3 regions of the Streptomyces sp. NPDC093801 genome follow, and region 3 is predicted to be linked to each of the others. Evidence: riboswitches for the same ligand, from Rfam matches in the RefSeq annotation. Region 3 holds a riboswitch; each other region holds the start of a gene.
The links. Region 3 has a riboswitch for cobalamin ahead of cobN (cobaltochelatase subunit CobN). Riboswitches for the same ligand answer to the same signal wherever they lie in the genome.
Positions count from the first base shown of each region.

Region 1: linked by a shared signal. The riboswitch ahead of AB0469_RS18145 (acyl-CoA thioesterase) and the one ahead of cobN (cobaltochelatase subunit CobN) in region 3 are both predicted to bind cobalamin.
Region 2: linked by a shared signal. The riboswitch ahead of AB0469_RS05980 (hypothetical protein) and the one ahead of cobN (cobaltochelatase subunit CobN) in region 3 are both predicted to bind cobalamin.

Region 1 is NZ_JBFBDP010000014.1:105,374-115,177, forward strand. It holds gene AB0469_RS18125 (maleylpyruvate isomerase family mycothiol-dependent enzyme) at 1-168, opposite strand, end outside; gene AB0469_RS18130 (helix-turn-helix domain-containing protein) at 314-925, opposite strand; gene AB0469_RS18135 (amidase) at 1,044-2,498, shown strand; gene AB0469_RS18140 (NCS1 family nucleobase:cation symporter-1) at 2,578-4,110, opposite strand; cobalamin riboswitch at 4,489-4,729, shown strand; gene AB0469_RS18145 (acyl-CoA thioesterase) at 4,852-5,298, shown strand; gene ctaD (cytochrome c oxidase subunit I) at 5,689-7,284, shown strand; gene AB0469_RS18155 (hypothetical protein) at 7,281-7,826, shown strand; gene AB0469_RS18160 (hypothetical protein) at 7,951-9,021, shown strand; gene AB0469_RS18165 (hypothetical protein) at 9,031-9,537, opposite strand; gene AB0469_RS18170 (helix-turn-helix domain-containing protein) at 9,706-9,804, opposite strand, start outside.
Region 2 is NZ_JBFBDP010000004.1:155,792-165,595, reverse strand. It holds gene aceB (malate synthase A) at 1-670, shown strand, start outside; gene AB0469_RS05990 (3-hydroxybutyryl-CoA dehydrogenase) at 667-1,551, shown strand; gene AB0469_RS05985 (flagellar hook-length control protein FliK) at 1,732-2,259, opposite strand; gene AB0469_RS05980 (hypothetical protein) at 2,689-4,185, opposite strand; cobalamin riboswitch at 4,326-4,473, opposite strand; gene folP (dihydropteroate synthase) at 4,555-5,352, opposite strand; gene aceB (malate synthase A) at 5,445-7,037, opposite strand; gene AB0469_RS05965 (hypothetical protein) at 7,097-7,435, opposite strand; gene metE (5-methyltetrahydropteroyltriglutamate--homocysteine S-methyltransferase) at 7,530-9,804, opposite strand, start outside.
Region 3 is NZ_JBFBDP010000017.1:34,463-44,266, reverse strand. It holds gene AB0469_RS20750 (precorrin-2 C(20)-methyltransferase) at 1-1,507, opposite strand, end outside; gene AB0469_RS20745 (precorrin-8X methylmutase) at 1,504-2,151, opposite strand; gene AB0469_RS20740 (cobalamin biosynthesis protein CobG) at 2,148-3,428, opposite strand; cobalamin riboswitch at 3,762-3,919, shown strand; gene cobN (cobaltochelatase subunit CobN) at 3,952-7,572, shown strand; gene AB0469_RS20730 (hypothetical protein) at 7,660-7,884, opposite strand; gene AB0469_RS20725 (germacradienol/geosmin synthase) at 8,137-9,804, shown strand, end outside.

The DNA.
Region 1 (9,804 bases), on a different contig from region 3:
CCAGCGCTGGCCCGTACCCAGGTGCCGCACCAGATCGAACAGCGTCCACTCGGGGCAGGAAGGCACCGGCGCGTCCAGACCGGGCGCGGCGGCGACCGCGCTCCGGAACGCGGCCGACCGCTCGTCGATCAGCTCCAGCAGGGCGGCGTACTCAAGATTCTCTGTCACACCGGTTGCCTATCAACCCGGCTCGGCCGGCCGCACCCGGTTTTCCGAGGCCGCCGGCTGCGGGCGTCAGAGCACCTGACAGAAGGCCTGGTCGCAGCCATCTCCCCATCCTGGCAGGCTCGTTGAACGAGCTGGCGGTTCGGCTTCAGCCGGTCGGCGCCGCCCGGTCGAGGACCGCCCGGACCGCGGACACGAGCCGGTCCCCCGCGCGGTCGACGCTGCCGTTCTGCGCGCTCACCTGGGCGCCTTCCAGGAGGAAGGTGATCTCTGCGGAGGTGTCGTCGGGTGCGTGCGCACCGGCCCGCTCGCACATGGCGGTGAGGCGGCGCCGCTGGGCGGCCTTGTGGTTCTCGATCAGTCGGCGGGCCGGATGGCCGGGGTCGAGCAGGCCGGCGGTGGAGTTCACGAAGGGGCAGCCCCTGAGGACGATGTCCGGCAGCCCTTCGGCCACGAACCGCGCCACGCCGAGGACCTGGGCCCGGCCGTCGTCGGGGTGCTCGGCCTCCACCCGGTCGAAGGCGGCCGCGTAGCCCGCCGCGACGATCCTCAGCCACTCCTCGATCAGCGCGTCCTTGGTGGCGAAGTGACGGTAGAGGGCCGTCTTCGTGGTGTTCGCCCGCTCCGCGATGGCCTGGACCCCGACCGCCCTGACGCCCTCGCTGAGGAACAGCTCCTCGGCCGCGTCGAGGATGCGCTCGCGCGGGGGAAGACGGGCGACCCTGGAGTCCCGGCCCGGCCTGGGGGGGCTGCTCGTCATCATCCGCCTCGCTCCGGTCGCGCTTGCCGACGTCCCGGACCATGTTACGTTACCGATCATCCTCAAGCGATACCGATCGGTATCGCACGGGACCGATCGGGATTACAGGTGGGGCACAGTGGAGCTGCACGAATACACCCAGTACGACGCCGTGGGACTGGCCGCGCTCGTCGCTCGGCGGGAGGTGACCGCGGCGGAGCTGACCGACGCGGCCCAGGCCGCGATGGCGGCCGTGAATCCTCAGGTCAACGCCGTCGTGGAGAGCTGGCCCGCCGGAGACAGCCCGGTCCCGGGCAGCACCCCGCTCGCCGGGGTGCCGTTCCTGATCAAGGACCTGGCCGTGTCCATGCGGGGCAAGCGCGTCGAGCTGGGCAGCCGCCTCGCCGCCGGCAACGTGGCACGGGAGGACTCGTTCCTCATGCGGCGCTTCCGCCGGGCCGGCCTGGTGACACTGGGCCGCACGGCCACCCCCGAGTTCGCCTACAGCACCACCACCGAGCCGGTCCTGTACGGCGCCACCCGCAACCCCTGGGACCCCGCCCGGACGGCAGGCGGCTCCAGCGGCGGGTCCGCCGCGGCCGTCGCCGCCGGGATCACCCCCCTCGCGCACGCCACCGACGCCGCCGGATCGATCCGGGTGCCGGCCGCCAGCACCGGGTTGTTCGGCCTCAAGCCCACCCGCGGCCGGGTCTCCCTGGGCCCGGACGCCGACGAGGTCTTCAACGGCCTCGCCGTGCACGGCGGGCTCAGCCGGACCGTGCGCGACAGCGCGGCCCTGCTCGACCTGATCCAGGGCCCGGAGGCCGGTGACCCCTACTTCGCCGAGCGCCCCCGTCGCCCGTACGGCGAAGAGATCACCAGGGAGCCCGGACGTCTGCGGGTCGGCCTGCTCACCACCCCCTGGGGCGGGCGCGACGTGGAACCGGCCGTGCTGAAGGCCACCCTGGCCGCCGCCCGGCTGATGGAATCGCTCGGCCACCGCGTCGACGTGACCACCGTGGACCTCGGCGTGTCCTGGGAGGAGTTCGTGCTCGCCAACGCCCGCCTGTGGACCGCGAACCTGGTGACCTGGATCGACGGCCTCGCCGGCGCGCTCGGACGCCCGGTGGACGGGTCCACGGTCGAACCCCGCATGCTCGCGAGCTACGCCTGGGGACGCGAGGTGACCGGCACGGACTTCGTGCACGCCCTCGACGTGCGCAACCGGGTCGCCCGCGCGGTCGGCACCCACTTCGAGACCCGGGAGCAGCTGCTGATGACGCCCACCCTCCCCGAGATACCGCTGCCCCTGGGCACCTACGGCCGGGGCGCCGAGGACGCCGACGGCCTGGGCTGGCTGGAGCACCTGTTCCACCGCTCGCCGTTCACCGCCGCCTTCAACGTCGCCGGCACACCGGCGATGTCGGTGCCGCTCGCGTCCGACCCCGCCACCGGGATGCCGGTCGGTGTCCAGTTCGCCGCGGGCTACGGACGCGAGGACCTGCTGTTCCGGCTCGCCGCCCAACTGGAGAAGGCCGCGCCCTGGGCGGAGCGCAGGCCCACCGTGTGGGCGGGCGCACACCGTTGCTCCTGATCCCCGGTTCCCCGGAGCCCCCGGCCCGCCCCGCGGACGGTGAACCCGCGCAGCCTCCGGGACACGGGCCCCGCTGTCGTCATGCCGGGCGGCCGTCCTCGCCGCCGGCTCCCGGCGGAGCGGGGCGCACCCTGCTCATCAGCGCCGTGTAGAGCAGTACGGACGCGGTCAGGCCCACCGCCCAGCCGTAGTCCGCCAGCGGCTTCAGGAAGGGGATCACGCCCTCTTCGGGGAACGGGCCCTTGCCGGGGGCCGAGTGGGAGCCGCCGATGGCCAGCACCCCGCCGACCACGAACGCCGCCACGGCCCGGAAGTTCCAGCCTCCCGCGTACCAGTACGGGCCGCCCTTCCGGTAGAGGTCGGGCAGCGAGAGCCGGGTGCGGCGGACGATCCAGTAGTCCGCGATGAGGACGCCGGCCACGGTGCCGAGCAGTCCGCCGACCAGGCCCAGCCAGGTGAAGATGTACAGCTCGGGGGTGGACGTCAGCTTCCACGGCATGATCAGCACGCCGACCACGCCCGTGATCAGCGCGCCCCGGCGGAAGTCGATCCGGCGGGGCGCCAGGTTGGCCAGGTCGTAGGCCGGGGAGACGACGTTGGCCGCGACGTTCACCGAGATCGTCGCGATCAGTACGGTGACCAGGGCGAACAACAGCCCGAAGACGTTGTCGGTCTTGGCCACGAGCTGCACGGGGTCCCAGATCGGCGCCCCGTACACCGCCTCCGACCCGGAGGTGACGAACACCGACAGCAGCGCGAAGAGGGTCATCGTCGTGGGCAGCCCGAGGGTCTGTCCGAGGATCTGGGAGCGCTGGCCCGCGCCGAAGCGGGTGAAGTCGGGGATGTTGAGGGAGAGGGTGGACCAGAAGGCGATCATCCCCATGAGCGCGGGGAAGAAGACCTGCCAGAAGTCCGCGCCCCAGCCGAGCCGGGACGGCTGGTCGAGCAGTTCGCCGAAGCCGCCCGCCTTCACCCCGATCCACACCAGCAGGGTCAGCGCGCCGACGATGACGAAGGGCGCGGCCCAGTTCTCGAAGCGTCGCAGGGCCTCCATCCCCCGGTAGATGATGGCGAGCTGGAGGGCCCAGAACACGACGAAGCACAGCCACAGCGTCCACGGCTCGCCGCCGATCTCGGCGGCCCCCGCCCAGCCGCCGAAGATCCTGCCGAGCAGGACGAAGATCCCGGACCCGCCGATCCAGGTCTGGATCCCGAACCAGCAGCAGGCCACGGCCGCCCGGACGAGCGCGGCCATGTTGGCCCCGCGGACCCCGAACGAGGCCCGGGCCAGCACCGGGAACGGGATCCCGTACTTGGGGCCGGCGTGCCCGGTGAGGAGCATCGGCACGAGCACGATGAGGTTGGCGAGCGCGATGGTGAAGACGGCCTGCTTCCAGTCCATCCCCAGGGCCACCAGCCCGGAGGCGAGCAGCCAGGAGGGGATGTTGTGCGCCATGCCGACCCACAGGGCGGTGAAGTTGTACGTCGTCCAGCGCCGGGCCGCGACCGGTACGGGGAGGAGGTCGGGGTTGGCGAAGCGGCCGTCGGAGGGGACCTCGCCGGGGGCGAGCTCGACGCGGTCCCCGGTCTCGGCGGTCGGGTGGTCGGGCATGGGCGCACACCCCTTCGGGTCGGGTGGAGATCTCGGTCGGGACGGGGAACCGGTCCGCGGTTCCGCCTCCAGGAGCCACTCCATCGTGTCGCCCGGGACACCGCAGAGCCAGACGCTGTCCGGCGGATCATCCGGGGGCCTGCGATCGCGTAGGGCCAAGGGTCCGGCGGCAGGGGGGAACGACGGTGCGCAGCGCCCCCCGGCGGGCGGCGGGCCGGCGGCCGCGCCGCCGCCGGGGGTCGTGCGGTGGGGCGGCGGGCTTCGGCACCCCGACCCGGGCGCGTCCGCGGGGCGCCGGCTCGACGCGGCTCGGCCCCGGCTCGGGAGGTGAGACGTACGCCATCCGGCTCGGCCGTCGCCGTGCCCGCGACCCTGGCCTAGGGTGAGAGCGCAGCTGGTTCGCCCCGTCAGCCAGGCGGGATGCGTCGTAAGAGGGAACCCGGTGGGAATCCGGGACTGCCCCGCAGCGGTGAGCGGGAACGACCGCCGTCATACGCACTGGGACCGGAGAACGCAGCGGTCCTGGGAAGCGACGGCCAGTAGGGGCCCGCCGGCAGAGCAGGAGAGCCGGCAGGCGTGCCCGTGAGTCCGAAGACCTGCCACTGCCCGTGCGCGACGAGCGCGTACGGAGACCCGGGGCCTCGTGGGCGGGCCGGCGGCAGCGGGCACCCACCGGCCCGTCGCTCCTTCGCGCCCGCGGCACGCCGCCGGGTCGGACCACGACTCGCGAAGGAGAGTTCCGTGACCACGGACACCACCGCAGGCTCCCGTGCCCACAAGGCGCCGGCCGACTCCCGTGTGACCCTCGCCCACATCATGAGCGAGCACGACACGAACCTCTACGGCACCATCCACGGCGGCGTCGTCATGAAGCTCATCGACGACGCCGCCGCGGCCTCGGCGGGCCGTCATGCCGACGGGCCGGCCGTGACGGTCTCCGTGGACCGGATGACGTTCCTCGCCCCCGCCCGCGCCGGGGACCTCCTCACCGTCCACGCCCTCCTCGAACGCGCCGGCCGCACCTCGATGACGGTGGCCGTACGCGTCACCGCCGAGCGCTGGAACGCAACCACCACCCCCGCCACCGACGTGGCCACGGCCCGTCTGACCTTCGTCGCCGTCGACGCCGAGGGCCGGCCGCGCCCCGTGCCGGGACTGCTGGAGGCGGAGGCGGAGGCGGAGGCGTAGGCGTAGGCGGGGCGCCGCGGCGTCCGGCCCGGCGTCCGGCCCGGCGTCCGACCCGGCGTCCGACCCGGCGTCCGCGCGGCCGATCGGGCCCGAGAGGGCCGTTCGGCCCTGCGTTCGAGGCCCGGTCGGGACCATTCGTCCCTGTCGACGGGGAACGCACCCGTTTGATCATGATCCGGCGGCAGCCGGTCTGCCGTCGCCCGGGACGGACTCCCGTGCGCAGCGGAGCGGATGCAGATGGGGAGGCCCTGTCCGGTGGACACGGTGCGTGGTGACGAGTTGGCGACCGCAGGGCGGCGGCCCCCCGCAGCCGGCGGGGCGCCGGCGCGGGCGGAACGTCCGACGTGGGTGGAGTGGCTGACGACCACCGACCACAAGAAGATAGGCACGATGTACCTGGTCTCGGCCTTCTTCTTCTTCGTCGTCGGCGGCGTCATGGCCCTGGCCATGCGTGCCGAACTGGCCCGGCCGGGCACCCAGATCATGTCGAACGAGCAGTTCAACCAGGCGTTCACGATGCACGGCTCGATCATGCTGCTGCTCTTCGCCATGCCGCTGTTCACCGGCTTCGCCAACTGGATCATGCCGCTGCAGATCGGGGCGCCCGACGTGGCCTTCCCCCGGCTGAACATGCTGGCCTTCTGGCTCTTCCTGTTCGGCTCGCTGATCGCGGCGGGCAGCTTCCTCACCCCGCAAGGCGCCCCGGACTTCGGCTGGTTCCTCTACGTGCCGCTCTCGGACGCCACCCACTCCCCCGGCCTCGGCGCCGACATGTGGATCATGGGCGTGGCCCTCTCCGGCTTCGGCAGCATCGCCGGCGCGGTCAACTTCATCACCACGATCATCTGCATGCGCGCCCCCGGCATGACGATGTTCCGCATGCCGATCTTCACCTGGAACGTGCTGCTCACCGCGCTGCTGGTGCTGCTGGTCTTCCCGGTGCTGGCGGCGGCGCTCTTCGCCCTGGAAGCGGACCGCAAGTTCGGCTCGCACGTCTACGACCCGGCCAACGGTGGTGCGCTGCTGTGGCAGCACCTCTTCTGGTTCTTCGGCCATCCCGAGGTGTACATCCTGGCGCTGCCGTTCTTCGGCATCGTCTCCGAGGTGATCCCGGTCTTCTCCCGCAAGCCGATGTTCGGCTACATCGGCCTGGTCGCCGCGACGATCGCGATCGCCGGCCTCTCGGTGACCGTGTGGGCGCACCACATGTACGTCACCGGCGGTGTGCTGCTGCCGTTCTTCTCCTTCATGACCTTCCTGATCGCGGTCCCGACCGGTGTGAAGTTCTTCAACTGGATCGGCACCATGTGGAAGGGCTCGCTGTCCTTCGAGACGCCGATGCTCTGGACCACCGGCTTCCTGGTGACGTTCGTCTTCGGCGGTCTGACCGGGGTCATCCTGGCCTCGCCGCCGATGGACTTCCACGTCTCCGACTCGTACTTCGTCGTCGCGCACTTCCACTACACGCTCTTCGGCACCGTCGTGTACGCGATGTTCGCCGGCTTCCACTTCTGGTGGCCCAAGTTCACGGGCAGGATGCTGGACGAGCGGCTCGGCAAGATCACCTTCTGGACGCTCACCGTGGGCTTCCACCTGACCTTCCTGGTGCAGCACTGGCTGGGCGCCGCGGGCATGCCCCGGCGGTATGCCGACTACCTGGCCGCAGACGGCTTCACCACGCTCAACACCCTGTCCAGCATCGGCTCGTTCCTGCTCGGCCTGTCCTTCCTGCCGTTCTTCTACAACGTCTGGAAGACCGCCAAGTGCGGGAGGAAGGTCGAGGTGGACGACCCCTGGGGGTACGGCCGCTCGCTCGAATGGGCGACCTCCTGCCCGCCGCCCCGCCACAACTTCCTGGTGCTGCCGCGCATCCGCTCGGAGTCGCCCGCCTTCGACCTGCACCACCCGCAGATCGCCGCCGCCTCCGCCTCCGCCGAAACGCCCGTCCCGGTGGCCGCCGGTGCCGTCACGCGGGAGGGGGAATGACCGGCTCTCCCGTGGTTCCCGTGCTGGGTCTCGCCGTGGTGACGGCCGCGGGGTGCGTCTGGTACGTACCCTCGCTGGCGGAACTGCGGGCGGGCGCCGACCGGCCCGCCTCGCGCCGAGTCGCCGCCGCGGGCTGTCTCGTCGGCTGGTCCACGGTCGCCCTGCTGGTCCCGCTGCTGCTGGCGCCCGGGTGGGCGTTGCTCGGGGCGGCGGTGACGGGCGCGGCGGCCACCGCGGTGCTGCGGCTCCTCGCGGTGGCGGCGCGCCGCCGCGAGGAGCGGGAGGCGGCGGCCGACTGGGCGGCGCTGCGGCTGCCGGACCTGCTTCCCGGTGCCGGCGGGGACCGGGCGGGTTCGCCGGGCCGGGTGGCGGCCTGGCTCGGCCTGGCGCTCGCCGCCGGGGTGGCGCTGGTGCCGGCCGCGGCCGCCCTGGGGGCCGGGCCGGCGGCACTGGTGCTGGGACCGGCGGTGCCGGTGGCCGCCGTGGCGGCGCTGGCGGCCAGGGCCGCCCGCCGGCCGAAGGGGCTGCGCGCTCCGGGATGAGGCGACCGGCGGGTACGAGCCCCTGCCGCCGGGCCCGGCCGAGGCGGCGCCAGGCCTCCGCTACGGGGCGTCGGCGGTCGGAAATCGCCCTGGGGTGCCGGGCCGCCGGTGGCAGAATGCCGCGATGGAGTCGATCTTGCGAGCCGCCGGTGAACTGCTGGGTGCCGAACTGTCCGACCCGGTCGACCTGGGCGGCAGCGCGCGCAGCACCGTGTTGCGCTGTGCGACCGCCGGCGGCGGCAGCGTGGTCGTCAAGGCGTTCGGCAACGAGCCGGAGTCCCTGCGCTGTTTCACGGCCGAGGCCGCCGGCCTGTCCCTCGGGATCGCCGGTCCCGAGGTCCTGGGCGTGGACCCCGAGGTGCCGCTGCTGGTGATGGCGGACCTCGGGAACGCACCCACCCTGGCGGACGTGCTGCTCGGGGACGATCCGGCCGCGGCCGAGGACGGGTTGCTGGCCTGGGCCCGTGGACTCGGGGCGCTGGCCGCCGCATCGGTGGACCGGCGCGCCGATCTCGCACGGCTGTGGTCCCTGTACCACAAGGGCATGCCGTCCTGGGAGGACGAGCCGTGGACCGCGCAGAACGCCACCGCTCTGCCCGCGCTGCTCGCCGGCGCCGGAATCGCGCCTCCTGCCGGGCTCGCGGAGGAGTTGGCACGGATCGGCACGGCGGGCGGAGAGGAATACCCGGCCTTCACCCCGGGTGACACCTGTCCCGACAACAACCTGCTCACCCCGGACGGGCTGCGGCTGATCGACTTCGAGGCGGCCTGCTACCAGTCGGTGTTCCTGACGGCCGCGTACTGCCGGATGCCGTTCTCCAGCTGCTGGTGCGTCTTCACCCTGCCGGCCGGGCCGGCCGCGGAGGTCGAGCAGGCATACCGCGCGGAGGTGGTCGGCGCGTATCCGGCGCTGGCCGAGGACGAGGTGTGGCGGGCCGGCATGCGGCAGGCCACGGCGGTCTGGACGGTGGACGCGACGGTGCGCCTGCTGCCCCGTACCGGGGAGGACGGTCCGCTCCACCGGACCCGCCGCCCGGCCCCGACGAGGCGCCAGGTGCTGAGGCACCGCTGGGAGACGGCGAGCGGGCTGGAGGAGTTCCCGGCCCTGGCGGAGACGATGCGGTTGCTGTTGCGCGAGGTGGCCGCGGGCTGGGAGGTGGCTCCGCTGCCGGGCTATCCGGCGTTCGGGCACTAGGCCGCCGGCCTAGCGGCGTGTCGCGTGCATCTCCTGGAACAGCTCGAACTCGCCGTCCGGGGTGGCGCTGAACCCCTGCCAGCGGAAAGAGGTCGGTGTGACGTCGGTGAAGGTCCACCGTGAGCGCACGCCCTCGGCGTCGGTTCCCTCCTGGATCATCCCGCCGGCACCGTCGGGCCGGCCGACCTGGACGAAGTGGGAGGGGAGCTTCGGTGAGATCCACGTGATCCGCCAGAGCCCGGTCGTGACGTCGTACATGCGGACGGTGGTGCCGGGGAACCGGTCGTGGAACTCCGGGCAGTGGAGCACGTCCTGGACCACCCGGCCGCCCAGGGCCCAGCCGAAGCGCCACTCGCCCGCCGCGGTACGCCACCGGCCCTCGGCGAACCGGTACCGGTTGCTGATGTTCCACGTTCCGACCAGCCGGCCGTAGAGCATCAGCGCCTCCGCGTGGTCCGGATCCGGACCCTCCGCCGACAGCAGCTCCAGCATCGGGTCGGGGGACGACGTCGTCATCGGGGCCTCGTGCTTCCTGGTCGGCGAGCGGGGTACGGAACATACCAACGGCGGTGCGGAGGGGGAACGCCGCCGCAGCCCACGGGCTCACCTGGAAGGCGGGGGCGGGCCCTCGCCGGCAGCGGCGGATGCGCGCCGGGACGCGTCCCGGACGGGCCGCCGGGCCGGTCAGACGGCCGGCAGTACGCCCGCCAGCCGCCCCAGCGCCGCCTTGATCCGCTCCGGCGTCACTCCCTGTGCGCGCTGCTGGAGGAAGACCTCCGGCGC
Region 2 (9,804 bases), on a different contig from region 3:
GTACACCGAACTCCTTGTCCGTACCTGCCACCGCCGAGGTGCGCACGCCATCGGCGGCATGGCCGCCCACGTTCCCAGCAAGGACCCGGACGTGAACGCCGCCGCGTTCGCGAAGGTCCGGCTCGACAAGGAACGGGAGGCCGAGGACGGCTTCGACGGCTCCTGGGTCGCCCACCCCGGCCTCGTCCCCCTCTGCCGCGAGGTCTTCGACGGCGTCCTCGGGGACCGGCCGAACCAGCTGGAACGCACTCGGGAGGACGTCGAGGTCACGGCCGCCGACCTGCTGTCCGTCCGCAGGATCGCGGCCCCGCCGACCTCCGAGGGCATCCGCTCCAACGTGGCCGTGGCCCTGCGTTACTTCGACGCCTGGCTGCGCGGCAGGGGCGCCGTGGCCCTGAACGGCCTGATGGAGGACGCGGCCACCGCCGAGATCGCCCGCGTCCAGATCTGGCAGTGGCTGCGCCACGACCGGGTGGACCGGGGCGCCGTCGTCGATCTCCTCGACGCCGAATGCGCGGCCCTGGAGGCCGAGGACCCGCAGGCACTTACCCTCGAAGCCCGGGAGGTCTTCGTGGACTCGGCACTGTCGATGCAGCTCCCGCCGTTCTTCACGCCCGCCGCCTACACCCGTCACCTGGTCCGCCGCATTCCCGCGCAGGTGAACGCGTGAACGCCCTCCCGCAGCCTGCCGGCATCCGGCGAGTCGGTGTCGTCGGCGGCGGCCAGATGGGCGCGGGCATCGCCGAGGTGTGCGCCCGAGCCGGCCTCGACACCGTCGTGGCCGAAGCGGACGCCACCGCCGCCCGAGCGGCCGGTCAACGCGTGGCCGTTTCCCTGGAGCGAGCGGTGCAGCGCGGCAAGCTCGACCGCTTCTCCGCCGAGGACGCCCTGGCCCGCCTCGTCTTCACCGGCGACCTGGAGGATCTTGGTGACCGGCAGCTCGTCATCGAGGCCGTCACCGAGAACCCCGAAGCCAAAACGGAGATATTCACGGCCCTCGACAAGATCGTCGCGGATCCGGAGGCCATCCTCGCCACGAACACCTCGGCCATCCCGATCATGCGGCTGGGCATGGCCACCGGCCGCGCCGACCGGGTCGTGGGCCTACATTTCTTCAACCCCGTTCCCGTCCTGCCGCTGGTCGAGGTCGTCTCGTCCCTCCACACGTCGGCGGATACCCTCTCGGCAGTCGAGACGTTCGCCCGTGATGCTCTAGGGAAGACCACGGTCCGGTCCCAGGACCGGGCGGGCTTCGTCGTCAACGCGCTGCTGGTCCCGTACCTGCTCTCCGCCATCCGCATGGCCGAATCCGGGTTCGCGAGCGCCGCCGACGTGGACGCCGGCATGGAGCTGGGCTGCGCTCACCCCATGGGCCCCCTCAAGCTCGCCGACCTGATCGGCCTCGACACCGTGGTCGCGATCGCGGAGTCGCTGTACGAGGAATTCAAGGAACCCCTGTACGCCCCGCCCCCGCTGCTCCAGCGGATGGTGCAGGCGGGGCTGCTGGGGCGCAAGAGCGGCCGAGGGTTCCACACATACGGCCGGGTCTGAGGGACCCGGCACGGCTCCGGAGCTGAGGGTGCACCGGAGGTACGCGGGAACGGTGGGGGTGCGGCGAGTGGTGTCGTCGCGCTCTCACCGTTCTTCGTTCCATCAAATCGCGAAGCGAGGCGCTGCGGGACGGGGCAGCAGCCCTGACGGTCACGGCTGGGCTGCTGCACCCGGGCCCGCCTACGGGCGGACGGGGGCGACGCGGGGCTGCGGGTTCGTGCTCGCGGTCTTGTTCAGGGAGAACGACCAGCCTTCGAAGCTGCCGAGCGCAGGCTTGCGTGCCGAAGCGCCGGACGTGCTGTAGGTCCAGTTGCCGCCGTTGGGGGCGTGCCAGTACGACCAGTAGGCGGAGGCCGGAGGCGTGTTCACACACGCCTCGGTGGCGGCGGTGGGCTTGCCCTCGATGCGGCAGATGAAGGCCTCGCCCCAACGCTGGGTGCCGGCGATCGAGAAGCCGGCGTTCTTGAGGGCTGCGAGCCCCGTGGCCTGGTCGCCAGGGGCACAACGGGTGATGGTCGATCCGCCGAGCTCCTGGAAGTCGACGACGACCGTGACGCCGTTGCCGTTCGGGCAGTAACCGGCAGTTCCCAGACCGGTCAGCGCCGTTGCTTCCGGAGCGGTGGCCACGTTGACCGCGCCCAGTCCCAGGACCATGGCGATGGACAGCACGGCGGCGCGCATCGCGCGTACGGCATGCCGATACGTCATTCTCATAAGGGTTCTTCTCTCTCGTTCGAGGCCGCTCAGTCGGTGATACGGCCAAGGACACACAGGCTCCGGCGGGTACGCCGGGCTTGGATTGGGTCAAGGTGACCGGCGCCTCCAAGGCGGTCCGGCGCAGGGTGGCCGACACAACGCGGCCGATAACGGCGGCCACGGACGGAGAGCCGGCCTTCAACAGCCCAGGCACGAGCAGGGATACGGCGACCAGCGGGAGGCTTGAGCCGGGGCCGCAGACCAGGCCGGCACCACCGATCGACCACGGTGACGCCATTGCCTTCTGAGCAGTGGCCCGGGGTGCCCTTGTCGCGCTCGACCGAGTATGAGATCCGCGTGGAGCCATACGGATCTCGGCGGAGCCGAAGGCCAGAGTGAGCGCCCCGGACCGGAAACTGTGTCAGCGCGGCGCCTTGAGCGTCACGCGTGTGACCCCCGCTTGCGCTTGGCAGTGCGGAGCGCGGTGTAGCCGCCCGCGGTCAGTGCAACTGCCGTGCCCCCGAGGAGCAGGGCGTTGCTGCCGGTGCTGGCCAGAGGGCCGCTCCCGCCACTGGCGGCGGAGCCGTTCGGCACCGTGCCTGTCGTGGAGGCCGGGCCGGCGGATCCGCCCGCGGACGGGGTGCCGCTCGGGGTGGGGGAGGCGCCGCCGCTCGCAGTGCCGGACGGGCTTCCGCTCGGGGTTCCGGAGGGACTCTTCGAGGGGTCAACCGACGGCTTGCCGCTGGGGCTCTTGGAGGGGTCCCCCGACGGCTTGCCGCTCGGGTCGGGGCTCGGCTTCTGGTCGGTGAGGCCGATCTTCGCGAGCGGGACCTGTGCCAGCGCCAGCAGAGCCTGCGGGGTGGACCGGCGCCACTGGTCGCGCCCGAATTCCGGGATGCCGTCGGCTTTGGCCCCGTCCAGTGCTTCGTCGTTGTAGGCGATGGCACCGATCTCTGCCGACGCTGCGCCCGCGTTGGCCGCGCTGATCTGGCGAGCCTTGATCCAGGAAGCAGCCTTGTCCGCGGCCTCCTGGTGGCCCGTGGCCGCCAGTGCCTGGCCTCCCAGGCCCGTGCTGTTCGCGTTGGGGAAGGCAGTGGGGCCGGACCCGATCAGCGAACCGTCGGCCTGCTGAACCTTGGCCAGCCAGTCACCGCCCTTCTTCGCCGCCGAGGCGGCGCCTTCGACACCATCGTCCGCCGCCGCGAGCAGAGCTTGCACGGCCATGGCCGTCGAATCGGGGTCGAGTATCGCGTCGGCACCCTGGGCATCGCAGTTCCCGGTCACCTTCGTGCTGCCGAAGGCGTACGGGTAGAGGCGGAAGCCGCCGGCGGCGCACTGCTGGTCCATCAGGAAGTCGACGGTGCTCTGCGGCACGTCCCCGCTGCGTGCGAGACCGAGGACGGCCAGGGACTGGCCGAACGTGTTGCTGCTGTCCTCGCCAGAGGTGATCTTGTCCTTCACCCGGCCCTTCTCCGCACCCGAGCCGGGCCCTGCGATCAGGTCGAGGGTTTCCTGGCGCAGGTCGTACTTGCCGAACTTGGTGGGGTCCTCCCCGGCAGCCACGGCCGCGTACAGGAGCTTGGCGGTGGCGCCCGACACCCGCTGGCCGGGTTCGCCCCAGGCGTCGTTGCTGTTGTAGTCGCGTACGTGCGTCTTGAGGTTCGCGACGACTTCCGCGGCGGCCTTCTCGTCCGCCCCTGTGGCCTTGAGGGCGATAAGGGTGTCAATGGTCAGGCCCCAGTCGGACTGCCCGGGGGAGAAGCCGGGTATCCCGCCGTTCTCGAGCTCGCCGGCCTGCCAGCGGGCAGCGGCCGTGGCGGTGTCCGGCTGGGGTGCTGCGGCCGCGCTGGGCGTGAGGGTGATCAGGCAGGCGGCGAGGAACGAGCCCCCGGCGCCGAGAGCGGCGCCAATCTTGACCGGTGGTCTGACGCCGAGCATGGCGCAGATCCCTTCGAGAAGAGGCCGGCAACAGGCTCCCGGAGGGCTGTCGCAGGAGGAAACCCTGCCGTGCATTCGGAAACGAATGGGGCAGGGTCCAGGGCAGTTGCCGGGCTTCGTGCTGCAGACCATGACAGTGGGAAGCGGTACACCTACGCAATGGGTGATCCGACTCGTGACAGATGATTTTCTGCCACTTACGGTTGCAGGTCAGTGCCGGATTCACACCGGCTTTCCCCAATTGATAGGCATTCAGTTGTCGTTCCACCTGCGAGTGGAACGACCGCATGCTACGTACTTTTGCGCCACCGCCGCCACCCTTGTCAGGTGCGGTACGCGCCACACGCGCCCGGCTGGACCTGGGGCTGTTCAGCGGGCCGCAGCGATCGCGCGAGCGACCCTGACCGCGTCCGCCGTCGCACGGGCGTCGTGGACCCTGACGGCCCAAGCTCCCTGATAGGCGGCGATCGCGGAGAGCGCGGCAGTGGCGGCGTCCCGCCCGTGTGCGGGTGGCGGTGTGCCGTCCGCGTTCGCCAAGACGTGTCCGAGGAATCTCTTCCGGGAGCCCGCGACCAGTACGGGACGGCCCAGCGAGCACACCTCGGCCAGGCCGGCGACCAGACTGAGGTCGTGCTCAGCTCGTTTGGCGAAGCCCAGCCCCGGGTCGACCACCAGCCGCTCCAGAGGGATGCCGGCGGAAACCACAGCCTCGACACGGGCTCCGAGTTCCGTGACAACCTCCCGCACCACATCCTCGTACACCGCGCGGCTGTTCATGTCGTGGCTGAACCCCCGCCAGTGCATGACCACGAAGGGCACGCAGCCGGCTGCCACGGCCGGGACCATGGCGGGGTCTGCCAGGCCCCCACTGACGTCGTTGACAAGGACAGCGCCGGCGTCGATTGCCCGTGCGGCGACAGAAGCGCGCATGGTGTCGACGGACACCAGGACACCTTCGGCCGTCAGGTCCCGAACGACCGGGATGACGCGCCGCAACTCCTCCTCCTCGTCGACGCGGGAGGCCCCGGGGCGCGTCGACTCGCCACCGACGTCGACCAGATCGGCGCCTTCAGCCGCGAGATCCAGACCGTGCTTGACCGCGGTTGCCGTGTCGAACCAGTAACCGCCGTCGGAGAACGAATCAGGGGTCACGTTCACCACGCCCATGACCGCGCACCGGTCCCAGTTCGGCAAACCCGCGACGACGCTTTCCTCAAGGCTGCTCGCGCGCGATGTACCCGTCCGGGCGCTGAACGAACTCATGACGACACCGCCGCGTGGCGGACCAGGTGGCGGCGGTACGCCTCGGGGGTGAAGAAGGCCGGCAACTCACGCGTCGAGATCGACCGTTCGAGGACCTCACGAGCCTCGGAAACCAGTGCGCCGGGCTGTTCTCGGGTCAGGGTGGCGGACTCGTTGTCGATCAGACCGCGCAGTTCCTCCTGGGAGATCAGGCGATGCCGAGTCCACTGCCAGATCCGGGCTCGGGCGATCTCGGCCGTGGCCGTGTCCTCCAGCAGCCCGTCCAGAGCGACGGCCCCCTGTCCGCGTAGCCAGGCATCGAAGTACCGCAGTGCAACAGACACGTTCGACCGAACCTGTTCCCTCGACGGAGGCAGGGTGGAGCGGCGTACGGACAGCAGATCGGCCGCGCTCACCTCCACGTCGCCGAGCGCGCGGTGAATCTGGTGCGGGCGGTCGGCGAGGACTCGATCGAAGACCTTGCGGCAGACGGGTACAAGGGCGGGGTGGGCGATCCAGGCCCCGTCGAAACCGTCTGCGGCCTCCCGTTCCTTGTCGAGGCTCACCTTGGCCAGCACGGCCTGGTCGGCCGCGGGGGCCCTGTCGGGTACGTGGGCGGCGACACCGCCGATCGCGTGGGCGCCGCGCCGGTGGCAGGTGCGGACGAGGAGTTCGGTGTACGCCCTCATGAACGGAGCGGTCATGGCGATCTCGGTGCGATCCGGTAGGAGGAAGCGAGGGTGGTGGCCGAAGGTCTTGATGAAGCTGAAGAGGTAGTCCCAGCGACCGGCGTTCAGGCCGGCGCTGTGCTCGCGCAGTTCGTAGAGGATCTCCTCCATCTCGAACGCGGCCGTGACCGTCTCGATGACGGCGGTGGCTCGGATCGTGCCGCGCGGGATGCCGAGGAGGTCCTGGGCAAGGAGGAACACGTCGTTCCACAGTCGCGCCTCGTACCGGTTCTCCAGCTTGGGGAGGTAGAAGTACGGGCCGGAGCCGCTGTCGATCCGGTGCTGAGCGCAGTGGAAGAAGTAGAGGCCGAAGTCGACCAGGGACGCCGACAGGAACCGGCCTTCGACCGCCAGGTGTTCCTCTTCCAGGTGCCAGCCACGCGGGCGGACCATGATGGCCGGCAAGTCCGTACCGATGCGGTACGCCTTGCCCTCCGGGGTGGTGAAGTCTATGCGCCGCCGACACACGTCGAGCAGGGTCAACTGGCCTCCGACGATGTTCTCCCAGAGGGGGGAGGTGGCGTCCTCCAAGTCGGCCATCCACACCTGGGCGCCGGAGTTGAGCGCGTTGACGGCCATGCGGGGCGTGGGAGGGCTGGTGATCTCCACACGGCGATCGGTCAGGTCGTCAGCCGGAGGTGCGACCCGCCAGTTGGGAGCGTCTCGGACGCCCGAGGTGGCACGAGGGAAGCCCAGCGGAGATCCCGAGGCAAGGCGGTCCGAACGGTGGAGGCGTGCCGTGAGGATCTCGCGGCGGCGGTCCGCGAACGCGGCGTCGAGCCGCGCCAGGAATTCCAGCGCCTCCGGAGTGAGGATCTCGCTATGGCGATGGCCCGCAGGGCCGAGGACTTCGACGCGGCGGGTCGGTACGTGGGTGGACATGCTGACTGTCTCCAAATGTGACCGCTTTCGCGGGACCCCGGGGCCGAGGATGCTGTAGCTCAGTGCCTACGCCGTCGGGAAGAACGGCGGTGGGGAGCCCCGACAACGCGGCTGGCGTGATGCAGGAGTTCGGGTGCCGAGGCGAGCAGGACTGCAACAGGGGGCGCGGCACTTCCGGCCGAGTGATGATGTCCGGCAATGTCGTCTGCTTCGAGTGCGGCGAGCAGCGCCGAAAGGAACTCGGTCGTGTCCCTCAGCGTGTCGCGCACGACGCGCAGCCGGGCCCCCAGCCCGCCCACCTGACTGCGCATGGTCATGAGACCGGCGTATTCCTTGGGGGTCAGGGCCACCATGGGCTGCCCGTCGACCATGATGTGCCGGGGGTTCCGCTTCGCCACCTGAGACCTTCCCGTCTGCCGGGCCCGCGTCGCTCCTGTCTGGTTGTGGCCGGTCTGGGCCGGACGCCTCGGCGTCCGGCCCAGACCATGTGCATCAGCCGTTCTCGACTGCCAGCTCCGCCCTGACCTCGCGGGCGGCGGCGACGAGGTTCTCCAGGGAGGCACGAGTCTCGGGCCAACCGCGGGTCTTGAGACCGCAGTCGGGGTTGACCCACAGCCGCTCCGCCGGGATGGCGTCCAGCCCCTTGCGCAGGAGCCCGGCGGCTTCGTCGGTGCTCGGGACGCGCGGGGAGTGGATGTCCCAGACGCCGGGTCCGGCCTCACGGGGGTAACCGTGCTCGGCCAGCTCGTCCGCGACCTGCATGTGGGAGCGGGCGGCCTCCAGGCTGATGACGTCGGCGTCGAGGTCGTCGATGGCCTGGACGATGTCGCCGAACTCCGCGTAGCACATGTGGGTGTGGATCTGGGTGTCCGGCCGGACGCCGCTGGTGGTGAGCCGGAAGGACTCGGTCGCCCAGGCGAGGTACTCGGCGTGGTCGGCGGCCCGCAGCGGCAGCGTCTCGCGCAGTGCCGGCTCGTCGACCTGGATCACCGAAGTCCCGGCCGCTTCCAGATCGCCGACCTCGTCGCGCAGTGCGAGCGCCACTTGGCGGGCGGTGTCGCCGAGCGGCTGGTCGTCGCGTACGAAGGACCAGGCGAGCATGGTGACAGGGCCGGTCAGCATGCCCTTGACCGGCTTGGAGGTCTGCGATTGGGCGTACGTGGTCCAGCGCACGGTCATCGGCTCCGGGCGGGAGATGTCCCCGGCCAGGACCGGCGGCCGGACGTAGCGGGTGCCGTACGACTGCACCCAGCCGTGCTGGGTCGCCACGTAGCCCGTCAACTGCTCGGCGAAGTACTGCACCATGTCGTTGCGCTCGGGCTCGCCGTGCACCAGGACGTCGATGCCGGTCTTCTCCTGGAACGAGATCACCTCGCGGATCTCGTTCTCGATCCGCTCCTCGTACCCGGCCGCGTCGGTCCGGCCGGCCCGCAGGTCGGCGCGGGCCACGCGCAGTTCGTCGGTCTGCGGGAACGAGCCGATGGTGGTGGTCGGCAGCAACGGCAGGCCCAAGTGGGCGCGTTGTGCGACAGTCCGCTGCGCGTAGGGCTGGGAGCGCCGTCCGTCCGCATCGGTGACGGCCGCGGTGCGGGCGCGGACAGCCGGGTCGTGGGTGATGGCGGAATGGGCGCGCGAGGCGAGGTCGGCACGGTTCGCAGCCAGCTCCGCAGCGATCACGTCGGTGCCCTGGGCGAGACCGCGGGCGAGGGTGGTGATCTCGGTGGTCTTCTGGCGGGCGAAGGCGAGCCAGCGCCGGATCTGCGGATCGATGTCCCGCTCGGCACTCGCGTCGAGCGGTACGTGCAGCAGGGAGCAGGAGGCGGCGACGTCGACCTGGTCGGCGAGGCCGAGGAGGGTGCCGAGAGTGGTCAGGGACTTCTGGTAGTCGTTGATCCAGATGTTCCGGCCGTTGACGACGCCCGCGACCAGGCGCTTGCCCGGCAGCCCGCCGACGGAGGCGAGGGCGTCCAGGTTCGCGGCGGCGGAGTCGGTGAAATCGACGGCGAGACCCTCTACCGGGGCGGCGGCGAGGACCTGGAGAGCCTCGCCGAGTCGGCCGAAGTAGGAGGCCACGAGCACCTTGGGCCGCTCCGTCAGCGCACCGAGCTCGCGGTAGGCACGGGCGGCGGCGTTCAGGTCAGCCGGGGTGCGGTCCTGGACCAGGGCGGGCTCGTCCAGCTGCACCCACTCGGCGCCCGCGGCGCGCAGCTCGGCCAGGACCCGGGCGTAGACGGGCAGGAGCCGGTCGAGCAGCGTGATCGGCTGGAAGTCGGCGGCCACGCCCGGGGCGGGCTTGGCCAGCAGCAGGTACGTGATGGGGCCGACGAGGACCGGGCGCGCGGTGTGGCCGAGCGCGACGGCCTCCTTCAGCTCGGCGACCTGCTTGGTGGAATCGGCGGTGAAGACAGTGTCCGGGCCGAGCTCGGGGACCAGGTAGTGGTAGTTCGTGTCGAACCACTTGGTCATCTCCAGCGGCGCCACGTCCTGGGTGCCGCGGGCCATCGCGAAGTAGCCGTCGAGCGCGTCGGCGGCGACCGCCGTCCGGTGCCGCTCGGGGACAGCGCCGACCATCACACTGGTGTCGAGTACGTGGTCGTAGTACGAGAAGTCACCGGTCGGCACCTCGTGGATACCGGCGTCGGTCAGCTGCTGCCAGTTCGAACGGCGCAGGTCGGAGGCGGTCTGCCGGAGGGCGTCGGCTGTGACGCGGCCCTTCCAGTAGCCCTCGATCGCCTTCTTCAGTTCGCGGTTCTGTCCTTGGCGGGGG
Region 3 (9,804 bases):
ACGGGTACCGGCGCGGGGTCCACGTCACCCGCGCGCCGTCGGCCCGCTCGGTCACCTGCGTCTGCGAGGAGCCGATCAGCAGGATCGTCCGCATGTCCACCTCGGACGGCTCCAGTTCGCCGAGCGTGACGATGCGCACCGACTGCTCGGGCCCGCCCACGTCCCGGGCCACGACCACCGGGGTCTGCGGCGCGCGCAGCTCCAGCAGCAGCTCCCGCGCCTGGGCCACCTGCCAGGTCCGGCTGCGGGAGCCCGGGTTGTACAGGGCGAGGACCAGGTCGGCGGCGGCCGCCGCGCGCAGCCGCTCCGCGATGACCTCCCACGGCTTGAGCCGGTCGGAGAGCGAGACAGTGGCGTAGTCGTGGCCCAGCGGGGCGCCGGCCGCGGCGGCCGCCGCGTTGGCCGCCGTCACTCCCGGCAGCACCCGTACGGGCACGTCCGCGTACGGGGCCTGCCCGGCCACCTCCAGGACCGCGGTGGCCATGGCGAAGACCCCGGGGTCGCCGCCGGAGACCACGGCCACCCGCTTGCCGCGCCGGGCGAGGTCGAGGGCGAACTCGGCGCGCTCGGACTCCACCTTGTTGTCGGAGCCGTGCCGTACCTGGCCGGGCCTGACCGGCACCCGGTCCAGGTAGGTGGTGTACCCGACCAGCACTTCGGCGTCGGCCAGCGCCCGCTTCGTCTCGGGGGTCAGCCACAGCGGCCCGGCCGGGCCGGTGCCGACGACCGCGACCTCGCCGGGCCCGGACGGCACACTGCCCGGGTTGCCGATCCGGCTGGGTACGACGGCGACGGCGAAGTACGGAACGCTGTCGGGGTCGGTGTCGGCGAGGACCCCGGTCCGCTCGCCCTCCATCGTGGCGCGCTCGACGTATCGGGCCTCGGCGAGCCGCCCGCTGCCCTCCATGGCCCGCCGGACGGCGGGGAAGGTGCGGCCGAGCTTCATGACGACCGCCGAATCGGTGGCGGCGAGGCGGGCGGTGAGCTCCTCCTCCGGCAGGGTGCCGGGCAGGATCGTCAGCACCTCCTCGCCCTCCACGAGCGGGGTGCCGAGGCGGGCGGCGGCGGCGCTGACGGAGGTGACGCCGGGGATGACCTCGGCCTCGTAGCGGTCCGCGAGCCGCTTGTGCATGTGCATGTACGAGCCGTAGAAGAGCGGGTCCCCCTCCGCGAGCACGGCGACGGTCCGGCCCGCGTCCAGGTGCGCGGCCAGGCGGGCGGCGGAGGCCTCGTAGAACTCCTCCATCGCGCCCTGGTAGCCGCCGGGGTGGTCGGTGGTCTCGGTGGTGACCGGGTAGACCAGCGGTTCCTCGAGGTGGTCGGAGCGCAGGTGCTTCGCGGCGATCGAGCGGGCGATGGAACGGCCGTGGCGGGCGCTGTGGTACGCGACCACGTCCGCCTCGGCGATCACCTCGACGGCCCGCAGGGTCATCAGCGACGGGTCGCCGGGGCCGAGTCCGACCCCGTACAGCCTGCCCTTGGCCCGGTTCTGGTCCTGCCCGCTCATTCTTCCTCGCTCGCGATCGCGTTGACCGCGGCGGCCGCGATGGCGCTGCCGCCGCGCCGGCCGCGCACGATGAGGTGGTCGAGGGCCGAGGGGTGGGCGGCGAGGGCGTCCTTGGACTCGGCGGCGCCGATGAAGCCCACGGGCACGCCGATGACGGCGGCGGGGCGCGGGGCACCCTCCTCGATCATCTCCAGCAGCCGGAACAGTGCGGTCGGGGCGTTGCCGACGGCGATCACGGCGTTCTCCAACAGGCCCCGGTCGCGCCAGACTTCGAGGGCGGCGGCGCTGCGGGTGGTGCCCATCTTCGCGGCGAGCGCGGGCACGGCCGGGTCGGAGAGGGTGCAGATCACCTCGTTGTCGGCGGGCAGCCGCTTGCGGGTGACCCCGCTGGCGACCATCTGCACGTCGCACAGGATCGGCGCGCCGGCGTGCAGCGCGGCGCGGGCCCGCAGGACGACCTCGGGGGTGTAGCCGAGGTCCTGGGGGAGGTCGGTCATGCCGCAGGCGTGAATCATGCGCACCGCGACCTGGGCGACCGAGGCGGGCAGCCCGGAGAGGTCCGCCTCGGCGCGGATCGTGGCAAAGGACTGGCGGTAGATCGCGGCGCCGTCCTTCTCGTACTCGAACACGGTGTACTCGCTCATTTCTTCACTGCGGCTTCGGTTGTGGTGGGGGTGGTGCGCGCGGCCGTGAGGGCGGCCGCCAGGTCTGCGTGCGGGACGGGCCGGCCGTCGAGGGCGTACCCGTCGGGGGTGGCGACGATGTCCACCCAGGCCGTACCGCGCGGATGCCCGCACCGGCGGGCGCAGCCCGACCAGTGCACGGGCAGCTCCGCGGCGTCGGTCTGCCCCTGTACGACGGCACGCGCGTCGGCGCGTACGTCCGCGAGGGACTTGGCGCAACCGGGCCTGCCGGTACAGGCGGTGACGGTCCGCCAGGGACTTCCGGGCCGGACGGCGAGGCCCGCCGCCTCGACGCGGGCGGCGCCGTCGGCTGCCGCGCGCGGGAGGACGACGCTGCGCCACGGGGTGACGCGCAGCTCCCCCTCCCCGCCGTCGGCGGCCTCGGCCAGGGCCCGCCACTGCGCGGAGTCCAGCCGGCCGAGCGGGGGCAGGACGCACAGTCCGGCCGCGCCCACGCTCCCGGGCCGGGGCGGCTCGGCGTACGGCCACTCCACCTCGGGCACGCGCCCGGCGGCCACCCCCGCCTCCGCCAGCCGCCGCACGAACTCGCGCTCGTCCAGGGCGTGTTCGGAGGGCAGCTCGGCGATCCGCCAGGCCCGGGTCCCGGCGTCCCGGGCGGCGTCGAGGAAGTACTCGGCGGCGCACAGCGCGGCCCGGGCGGCATCGGCGGCCCCGACCTCGACGGCGCCGCCGCCGCTCCCGAGCCGCACGAGCACCCGTCCGTCCGCCCCGCCGAGCACGGTCACGTCGGGGTCGAGGGCCGCCACGTCCCCGCGCCCGTCGTCGAGGGCGAACAGGAACCGTCCGGACAGGTCCGCGGCCCGCGCACTGGCGCACAGCAGCCGGTCGAGTTCCCGGACCCGGTCCACGACCTGGGGCCCGGCCACCGGGGTGGCCACGATGTTGCGCACCCGCTCGTGGCCCGGCGCCGGCAGCAGCCCGGCGCCGTCCAGCAGCTCCGCGAGCCCGGCGCCGCAGCCGTCGGCGAGGCCGCGCAGCTGGACGTTGCCGCGGGAGGTGAGTTCCAGGTGCCCGTCGCCGAACCGGTCGGCGGCGTGCCCGAGCGCGAGGGCCTGCCGGGTGGTGAGCAGCCCGCCGGGGATCCGGACGCGCGCGAGGTACCCGTCGTCGGCGGCGTGCAGCCGCAGCGCGCCGGGGCAGGCATCACCGCGGTCACGTATGACGGGTTCGTCCCGCGACGCGGCGGAAGGTGGCTGGGGCGACATGGCCGCGAGCATACCCACGATTGCCCACCCCCGACCTGTGTCCGTCGCCACCCCGACCAGCGGGATTGAGCCCCGCCGGGCAAAGTCCGGCCTCGCCGGCGCGTGAGGCTCGGGGTCCGGGGCGGAGCCCCTGGGAACACCTCCCGGCGGTGGCTCGGGGACGAACGGGCGAAGGGCGGGGCGGGGAGCCGGCTCCGGGCGGCGGCCCCCGTCCCCCGCCCGGCGTTTGCGGCGCGGCCCCCGGGGCAGAGCCCCCACGGCGCACCGCACGCCACCGGACCGCACGCCACCGCACCCCGCCACCCGCGAGCCCCCCACCCCACCTCCCGGCCAGGGAAAAGGCCACCTAAGATGACCTTCCGGCGGACCACTCGGCCCGTCACCGCCGAGGACGGCGACATGGGAGGAAGCCCGGTGCGATTCCGGCGCGGTCCCGCCACTGTGAGCCCCGCGGAGCGATCCGCGGGGTGAGTCAGGAACTCCCGCTGTCCTCACTGCCCGGGGCGCGGAAACCCCGAGGAAGGCCTGCCGCCGCATGATCCTGCTGCTGTCGACGTCCGACACCGATCTGCTCAGCGCCCGCGCCGCGAACACCGCCGGCGGCCCCGTGCCGTACCGGTTCGCGAACCCCTCCCGCCTCCCCCTCGACGACCTCGACGGCCTCCTCGACGGCGTCGGGCTGGTCGTCGTACGCCTCCTCGGCGGCCTGCGCGCCTGGCAGGACGGCCTCGACGTGCTCCTCGCCCCCGGCCAGACCCGCCCGGTGGTGGTCCTGACCGGCGAACAGGCCCCGGACGCCCAGCTGATGGAGGCCTCCACGGTCCCGATCGGCATCGCCGCGGAGGCGCACCGCTACCTCGCGCACGGCGGCCCGGCCAACCTCGACCAGCTGGCCCGCTTCCTCTCCGACACCGTCCTGCTCACCGGCCACGGTTTCGAGCCCCCGGCCGCCTCCCCGACCTGGGGCCCCCTGGAGCGCCCCGCCACGGAGGCCACCGGCCCGCAGGTCGCGGTGCTCTACTACCGCGCCCACCAGATGAGCGGCAACACCGCCTTCGTGCACGCCCTCTGCGACGCCGTCGAGGCCAAGGGCGGCCGTCCCCTCCCCCTCTACGTCTCCTCCCTGCGCACCCCGGAGCCGGAGCTGCTCCGGGCGCTGGAGCAGGCGGACGCCATCGTCACCACCGTCCTCGCGGCCGGCGGCACCCGCCCCGCGACCGCCTCGGCGGGCGGGGACGACGAGTCCTGGGACGCGGGCGCCCTGGCCGGGCTCGGCGTGCCGATCCTCCAGGCCCTGTGCCTGACGGGCTCGCGCAGCACCTGGGAGGAGAACGACGAGGGCCTCTCCCCCCTCGACGCCGCCACCCAGGTCGCCGTGCCCGAGTTCGACGGCCGGCTGATCACCGTCCCGTTCTCCTTCAAGGAGATCGACGAGGACGGCCTGCCCGCCTACGTGGCCGACGCCGAGCGCGCCTCCCGCGTCGCCGGCATCGCCGTGCGCCACGCCCGCCTGCGCCACATCGGGCGCGCGGAGAAGCGGATCGCGCTGGTCCTCTCCGCGTACCCCACGAAGCACTCCCGCATCGGCAACGCGGTCGGCCTCGACACCCCGGCCAGCGCCGTGGAGCTGCTGCGCCGCCTGATCGCCGAAGGCTACGACTTCGGCCCCGTGGAGGAGATCCCGGGTCTGGTCTCGGGTGACGGCGACGAGCTGATCCGCGCCCTGATCGAGGCCGGCGGCCACGACCAGGACTGGCTCACCGAGGAGCAGCTGGCCCGCAACCCGGTCCGCATCCCGGCGGCCGACTACAAGCGCTGGTTCGCCGAACTCCCGGCCGACCTGCGCGAGAGCGTCGAGGAGCACTGGGGCGAGGCCCCGGGCAACATGTTCGTGGACCGTTCCGCGAACCCGGAGGGCGACATCGTCCTGGCGGCCCTGCGCCGCGGGAACCTCCTCATCCTCATCCAGCCGCCGCGCGGCTTCGGCGAGAACCCGATCGCGATCTACCACGACCCGGACCTGCCGCCCTCGCACCACTACCTGGCCGCGTACCGCTGGATCCAGGCGGCCGCGCAGGACGGCGGCTTCGGCGCCGACGCGATGATCCACCTGGGCAAGCACGGGAACCTGGAGTGGCTGCCCGGCAAGAACGCGGGCCTGTCGGCCTCCTGCTCCCCGGACGCCGCCCTCGGTGACCTGCCCCTGGTCTACCCCTTCCTGGTCAACGACCCGGGCGAGGGCACGCAGGCCAAGCGCCGGGTGCACGCCACCCTGGTCGACCACCTGGTCCCGCCGATGGCGCGCGCCGAGTCGTACGGCGACATCGCCCGCCTGGAGCAGCACCTGGACGAGTACGCCCAGATCAGCTCCATGGACCCGTCGAAGCTCCCGGCCATCCGCGCCCAGATCTGGACCCTGATCCAGGCGGCGAAGCTCGACCACGACCTGGGCCTGGAGGAGCGCCCGGACGACGACGGCTTCGACGACTTCCTCCTCCACGTCGACGGCTGGCTGTGCGAGGTCAAGGACGCCCAGATCCGCGACGGCCTGCACGTCCTGGGCGGCGCCCCGACCGGCGAGGCCCGCGTCAACCTGGTCCTCTCCATCCTGCGCGCCCGCCAGATCTGGGGCGGCACCTCCGCGCTGCCCGGCCTGCGCGAGGCCCTCGGCCTCGACGAGTCGGCGGCCACCCGCACCTCGGCGGACGCCGTCGAGGAGACCGCCCGCGCCCTGGTCCAGGCGATGGAGGACGCGGACTGGGCCCCGTCGGCGGTGGCCGCGGTCGCGGCGGGCCACCCGGCAGCCGTCTCCGACATCCTCGCCTTCGCCGCGCACGAGGTCGTCCCCCGCCTGGCCGGCACCACGGACGAGATCGCCCACGTGGTCCGCGCCCTGGACGGCGGCTTCGTCCCGGCCGGCCCTTCGGGCTCCCCGCTGCGCGGCCTGGTCAACGTCCTCCCGACCGGCCGCAACTTCTACTCGGTCGACCCGAAGGCCGTCCCCTCCCGCCTGGCGTGGGAGACGGGCCAGGCCCTGGCCGACTCCCTCCTGGCCCGCTACCGCGCCGACCACGAGGACGAGTGGCCCGCCTCGGTCGGCCTGTCCCTGTGGGGCACCAGCGCCATGCGCACGGCCGGCGACGACGTGGCCGAAGCCCTGGCCCTCCTGGGCGTCCGCCCGGTCTGGGACGAGGCCTCGCGCCGCGTCACGGGCATCGAGGCGATCCCCCTCGCGGAACTGAACCGTCCCCGCATCGACGTCACCCTCCGCATCTCGGGCTTCTTCCGCGACGCGTTCCCGCACGTCATCGGCCTCCTCGACGACGCGGTCCGGCTGGCGGCCTCCCTGGACGAGCCGCACACCGAGAACTTCATCCGCGCCCACGCCCAGGCCGACCTCGCCGCCCACGGCGACGAGCGCAAGGCGACGACCCGCATCTTCGGCTCCCGACCCGGCACCTACGGCGCGGGCATCCTCCAGCTGATCGACTCCCGCGACTGGCGCACCGACGCCGACCTCGCGGAGGTCTACACGGTCTGGGGCGGCTACGCGTACGGCCGCGGTCTGGAGGGCCGCCCGGCGCGCACCGAGATGGAGACGGCGTACAAGCGCATCACCGTCGCCGCGAAGAACACGGACACCCGCGAGCACGACATCGCGGACTCGGACGACTACTTCCAGTACCACGGCGGCATGGTGGCCACCGTCCGCGCCCTGCGCGGCACGGCCCCCGAGGCCTACATCGGCGACTCCACCCGCCCGGAGACGGTCAAGACCCGCACCCTCGTGGAGGAGACGAGCCGGGTCTTCCGCGCCCGCGTGGTCAACCCCAAGTGGATCGAGGCGATGCGCCGCCACGGCTACAAGGGCGCCTTCGAACTCGCGGCGACGGTCGACTACCTCTTCGGCTACGACGCCACGACGGGCGTGGTCGCGGACTGGATGTACGACAAGCTGACGGAGACGTACGTCCTGGACCCGGCGAACCGCGCCTTCCTGGAGGAGGCCAACCCCTGGGCCCTCCACGGCATCGCCGAACGCCTCCTGGAGGCCGAGTCCCGCGGCATGTGGGAGAAGCCGGACCCGCAGATCCTCGAATCCCTCCGCCAGGTCTACCTGGACACGGAGGGCAACCTGGAGGGCGAGGCCGAGTAGGCACCCGGTTCCGCACGCTACGGGCCGGCCTCCCCACCCTTCCCAGGGTGGGGAGGCCGGCCCGTTCCGCTGTCGACCCTCCGGCCGCTACACCTTGGCGGTCTGGTTCAGCGCGACGAGCGCCGCGGCCCACCGGGCGAACTTGAGGGTCCCGAAGTCGGCGACGGTCTTCACCCCGAAGGCCTCGTGCAGCAGTTCCCCGTCCTTGTCGGTGACGCCCTTCAGCGCGGCGACGGGCGCGGAGAGGATCTCGGCGAGCGGCTTGTCCTCCCAGGCCTTGTCCAGCACCTTGCTCAGATCGATGGATGACATACGCGTTCCCTCCAGAACCGGACACTCCATACACCGAAAAAACTACACAAACCAGACACCCATCCGAAGCTCCGACACCAGCACGGCCCCCGGTACCCCCCGGCGGCCCCCCGCGCCGGGGAACGGGGCGGGTGTCACCTGAAGCGGTGAAACGGGACGTGTCCGCCGGATGCCGGGGGTAGGGCACTGCTGATCTCGTGCGGGGGCCGGGTCCGTCGGCCCCCGTGCCCCGGACGAAAGGCCCGCCCCGTCGTGACGCAGCAGCCGTTTCAACTGCCGGAGTTCTACGTGCCGTACCCGGCGCGGCTGAACCCCCACCTGGAGGAGGCCAGGGCCCACACCAAGGGCTGGGCGCGGGGGCTGGGGATGCTGGAGGGGTCGGGGGTGTGGGAGGAGCGGGACCTCGACTCGCACGACTACGCCCTGCTCTGCGCGTACACCCACCCCGACTGCGACGCCGCGGCGCTGTCCCTGGTCACCGACTGGTACGTGTGGGTGTTCTTCTTCGACGACCACTTCCTGGAGATGTACAAGCGCTCCCAGGACCGCGACGGCGCGAGGGCGTACCTCGACCGGCTCGCCGCCTTCATGCCCATGGACCTGGCGGAAGGTTTCCCCGAGGCGACCAATCCGGTCGAGGCCGGGCTCGCGGACCTGTGGGTGCGCACCGTCCCGGCCATGTCGGCGGACTGGCGCGAGCGGTTCGCCCTGTCCACGAAGAACCTGCTCGACGAGTCCATGTGGGAGCTCGCCAACATCGACATCGGGCGGGTGGCGAACCCCCTCGAGTACATCGAGATGCGCCGCAAGGTGGGCGGCGCCCCCTGGTCGGCGGGGCTGGTCGAGTACGTGGCCGCGGAGGTGCCGGCGCGCGTGGCGCACGCGCGCCCGCTGGCCGTCCTGCGCGACTCCTTCTCCGACGCCGTGCACGTCAGGAACGACATCTTCTCCTACCAGCGCGAGGTCGGAGACGAGGGCGAACTCTCCAACGCCGTGCTGGTGCTGGAGACCTTCCTCGGCTGCTCCACGCAGGAGGCCGCCGAGATCTCCAACGACCTGATCACCTCCCGCCTGCTGCAGTTCGAACAGACCGCCCTCGCCGAACTCCCCCGGCTCTTCGCCGACCACGCCCTCGCCCCGGACGAGATCGCGGCCGTCCTCGCCTACGTCAAGGGCCTCCAGGACTGGCAGTCCGGCGGACACGAGTGGCACACGGTCTCCAGCCGCTACATGAACGAGGGGGCCAGGCCCACCGCCCGGCTGTCCCTCCCCTTCCTGCCGAGCGGGCTCGGGACCAGCGCCTTCGACCTGGGCTCGGTCTTCACCCGGCGGTCCATGGAGATGCGCCGCCGCTCCTTCTCCTTCACCCCCTTCGAACGCACCGGCCCCTCGGTGGTCCCCGAGATGCGCCTGCCGTTCGAGCTGTCCCTGAGCCCGCACCTCGCGCACGCCCGCGAGGGCTCGGTGGAGTGGGCCCGGAGCATGGGGCTGCTGGAGCCGCAGCCCGGTGACCCCGGCTCGGCGATCTGGACCGAACGGAGGCTGCGCGGCTACGACTTCGCCCTCTGCTCGGCCGGCATCGACCCCGACGCCACGGCCGGGGAACTGCTGCTCAGCGCCTGCTGGCTGACCTGGGGGACGTACGCGGACGACTACTACCCGCTGGTGTTCGGGCGGTCCGGGAACGTCGCGGCGGCCAAGGCCACCACGGCACGGCTCCTGTCGATGATGCCTGCGGACGGAGCCGGTCCCGGGCCGGAGCCGGTCACCGTGATGGAACGGTCCCTCGCCGACCTGTGGGAACGGACCGTCGCGGGCATGACCGGGGTCGCCCGCACCGAGTTCCGGGCGACCATGGTGGACATGCTGGAGAGCTGGGTGTGGGAGGTGGAGAACCTGGCCCACCACCGCGTCCCGGAC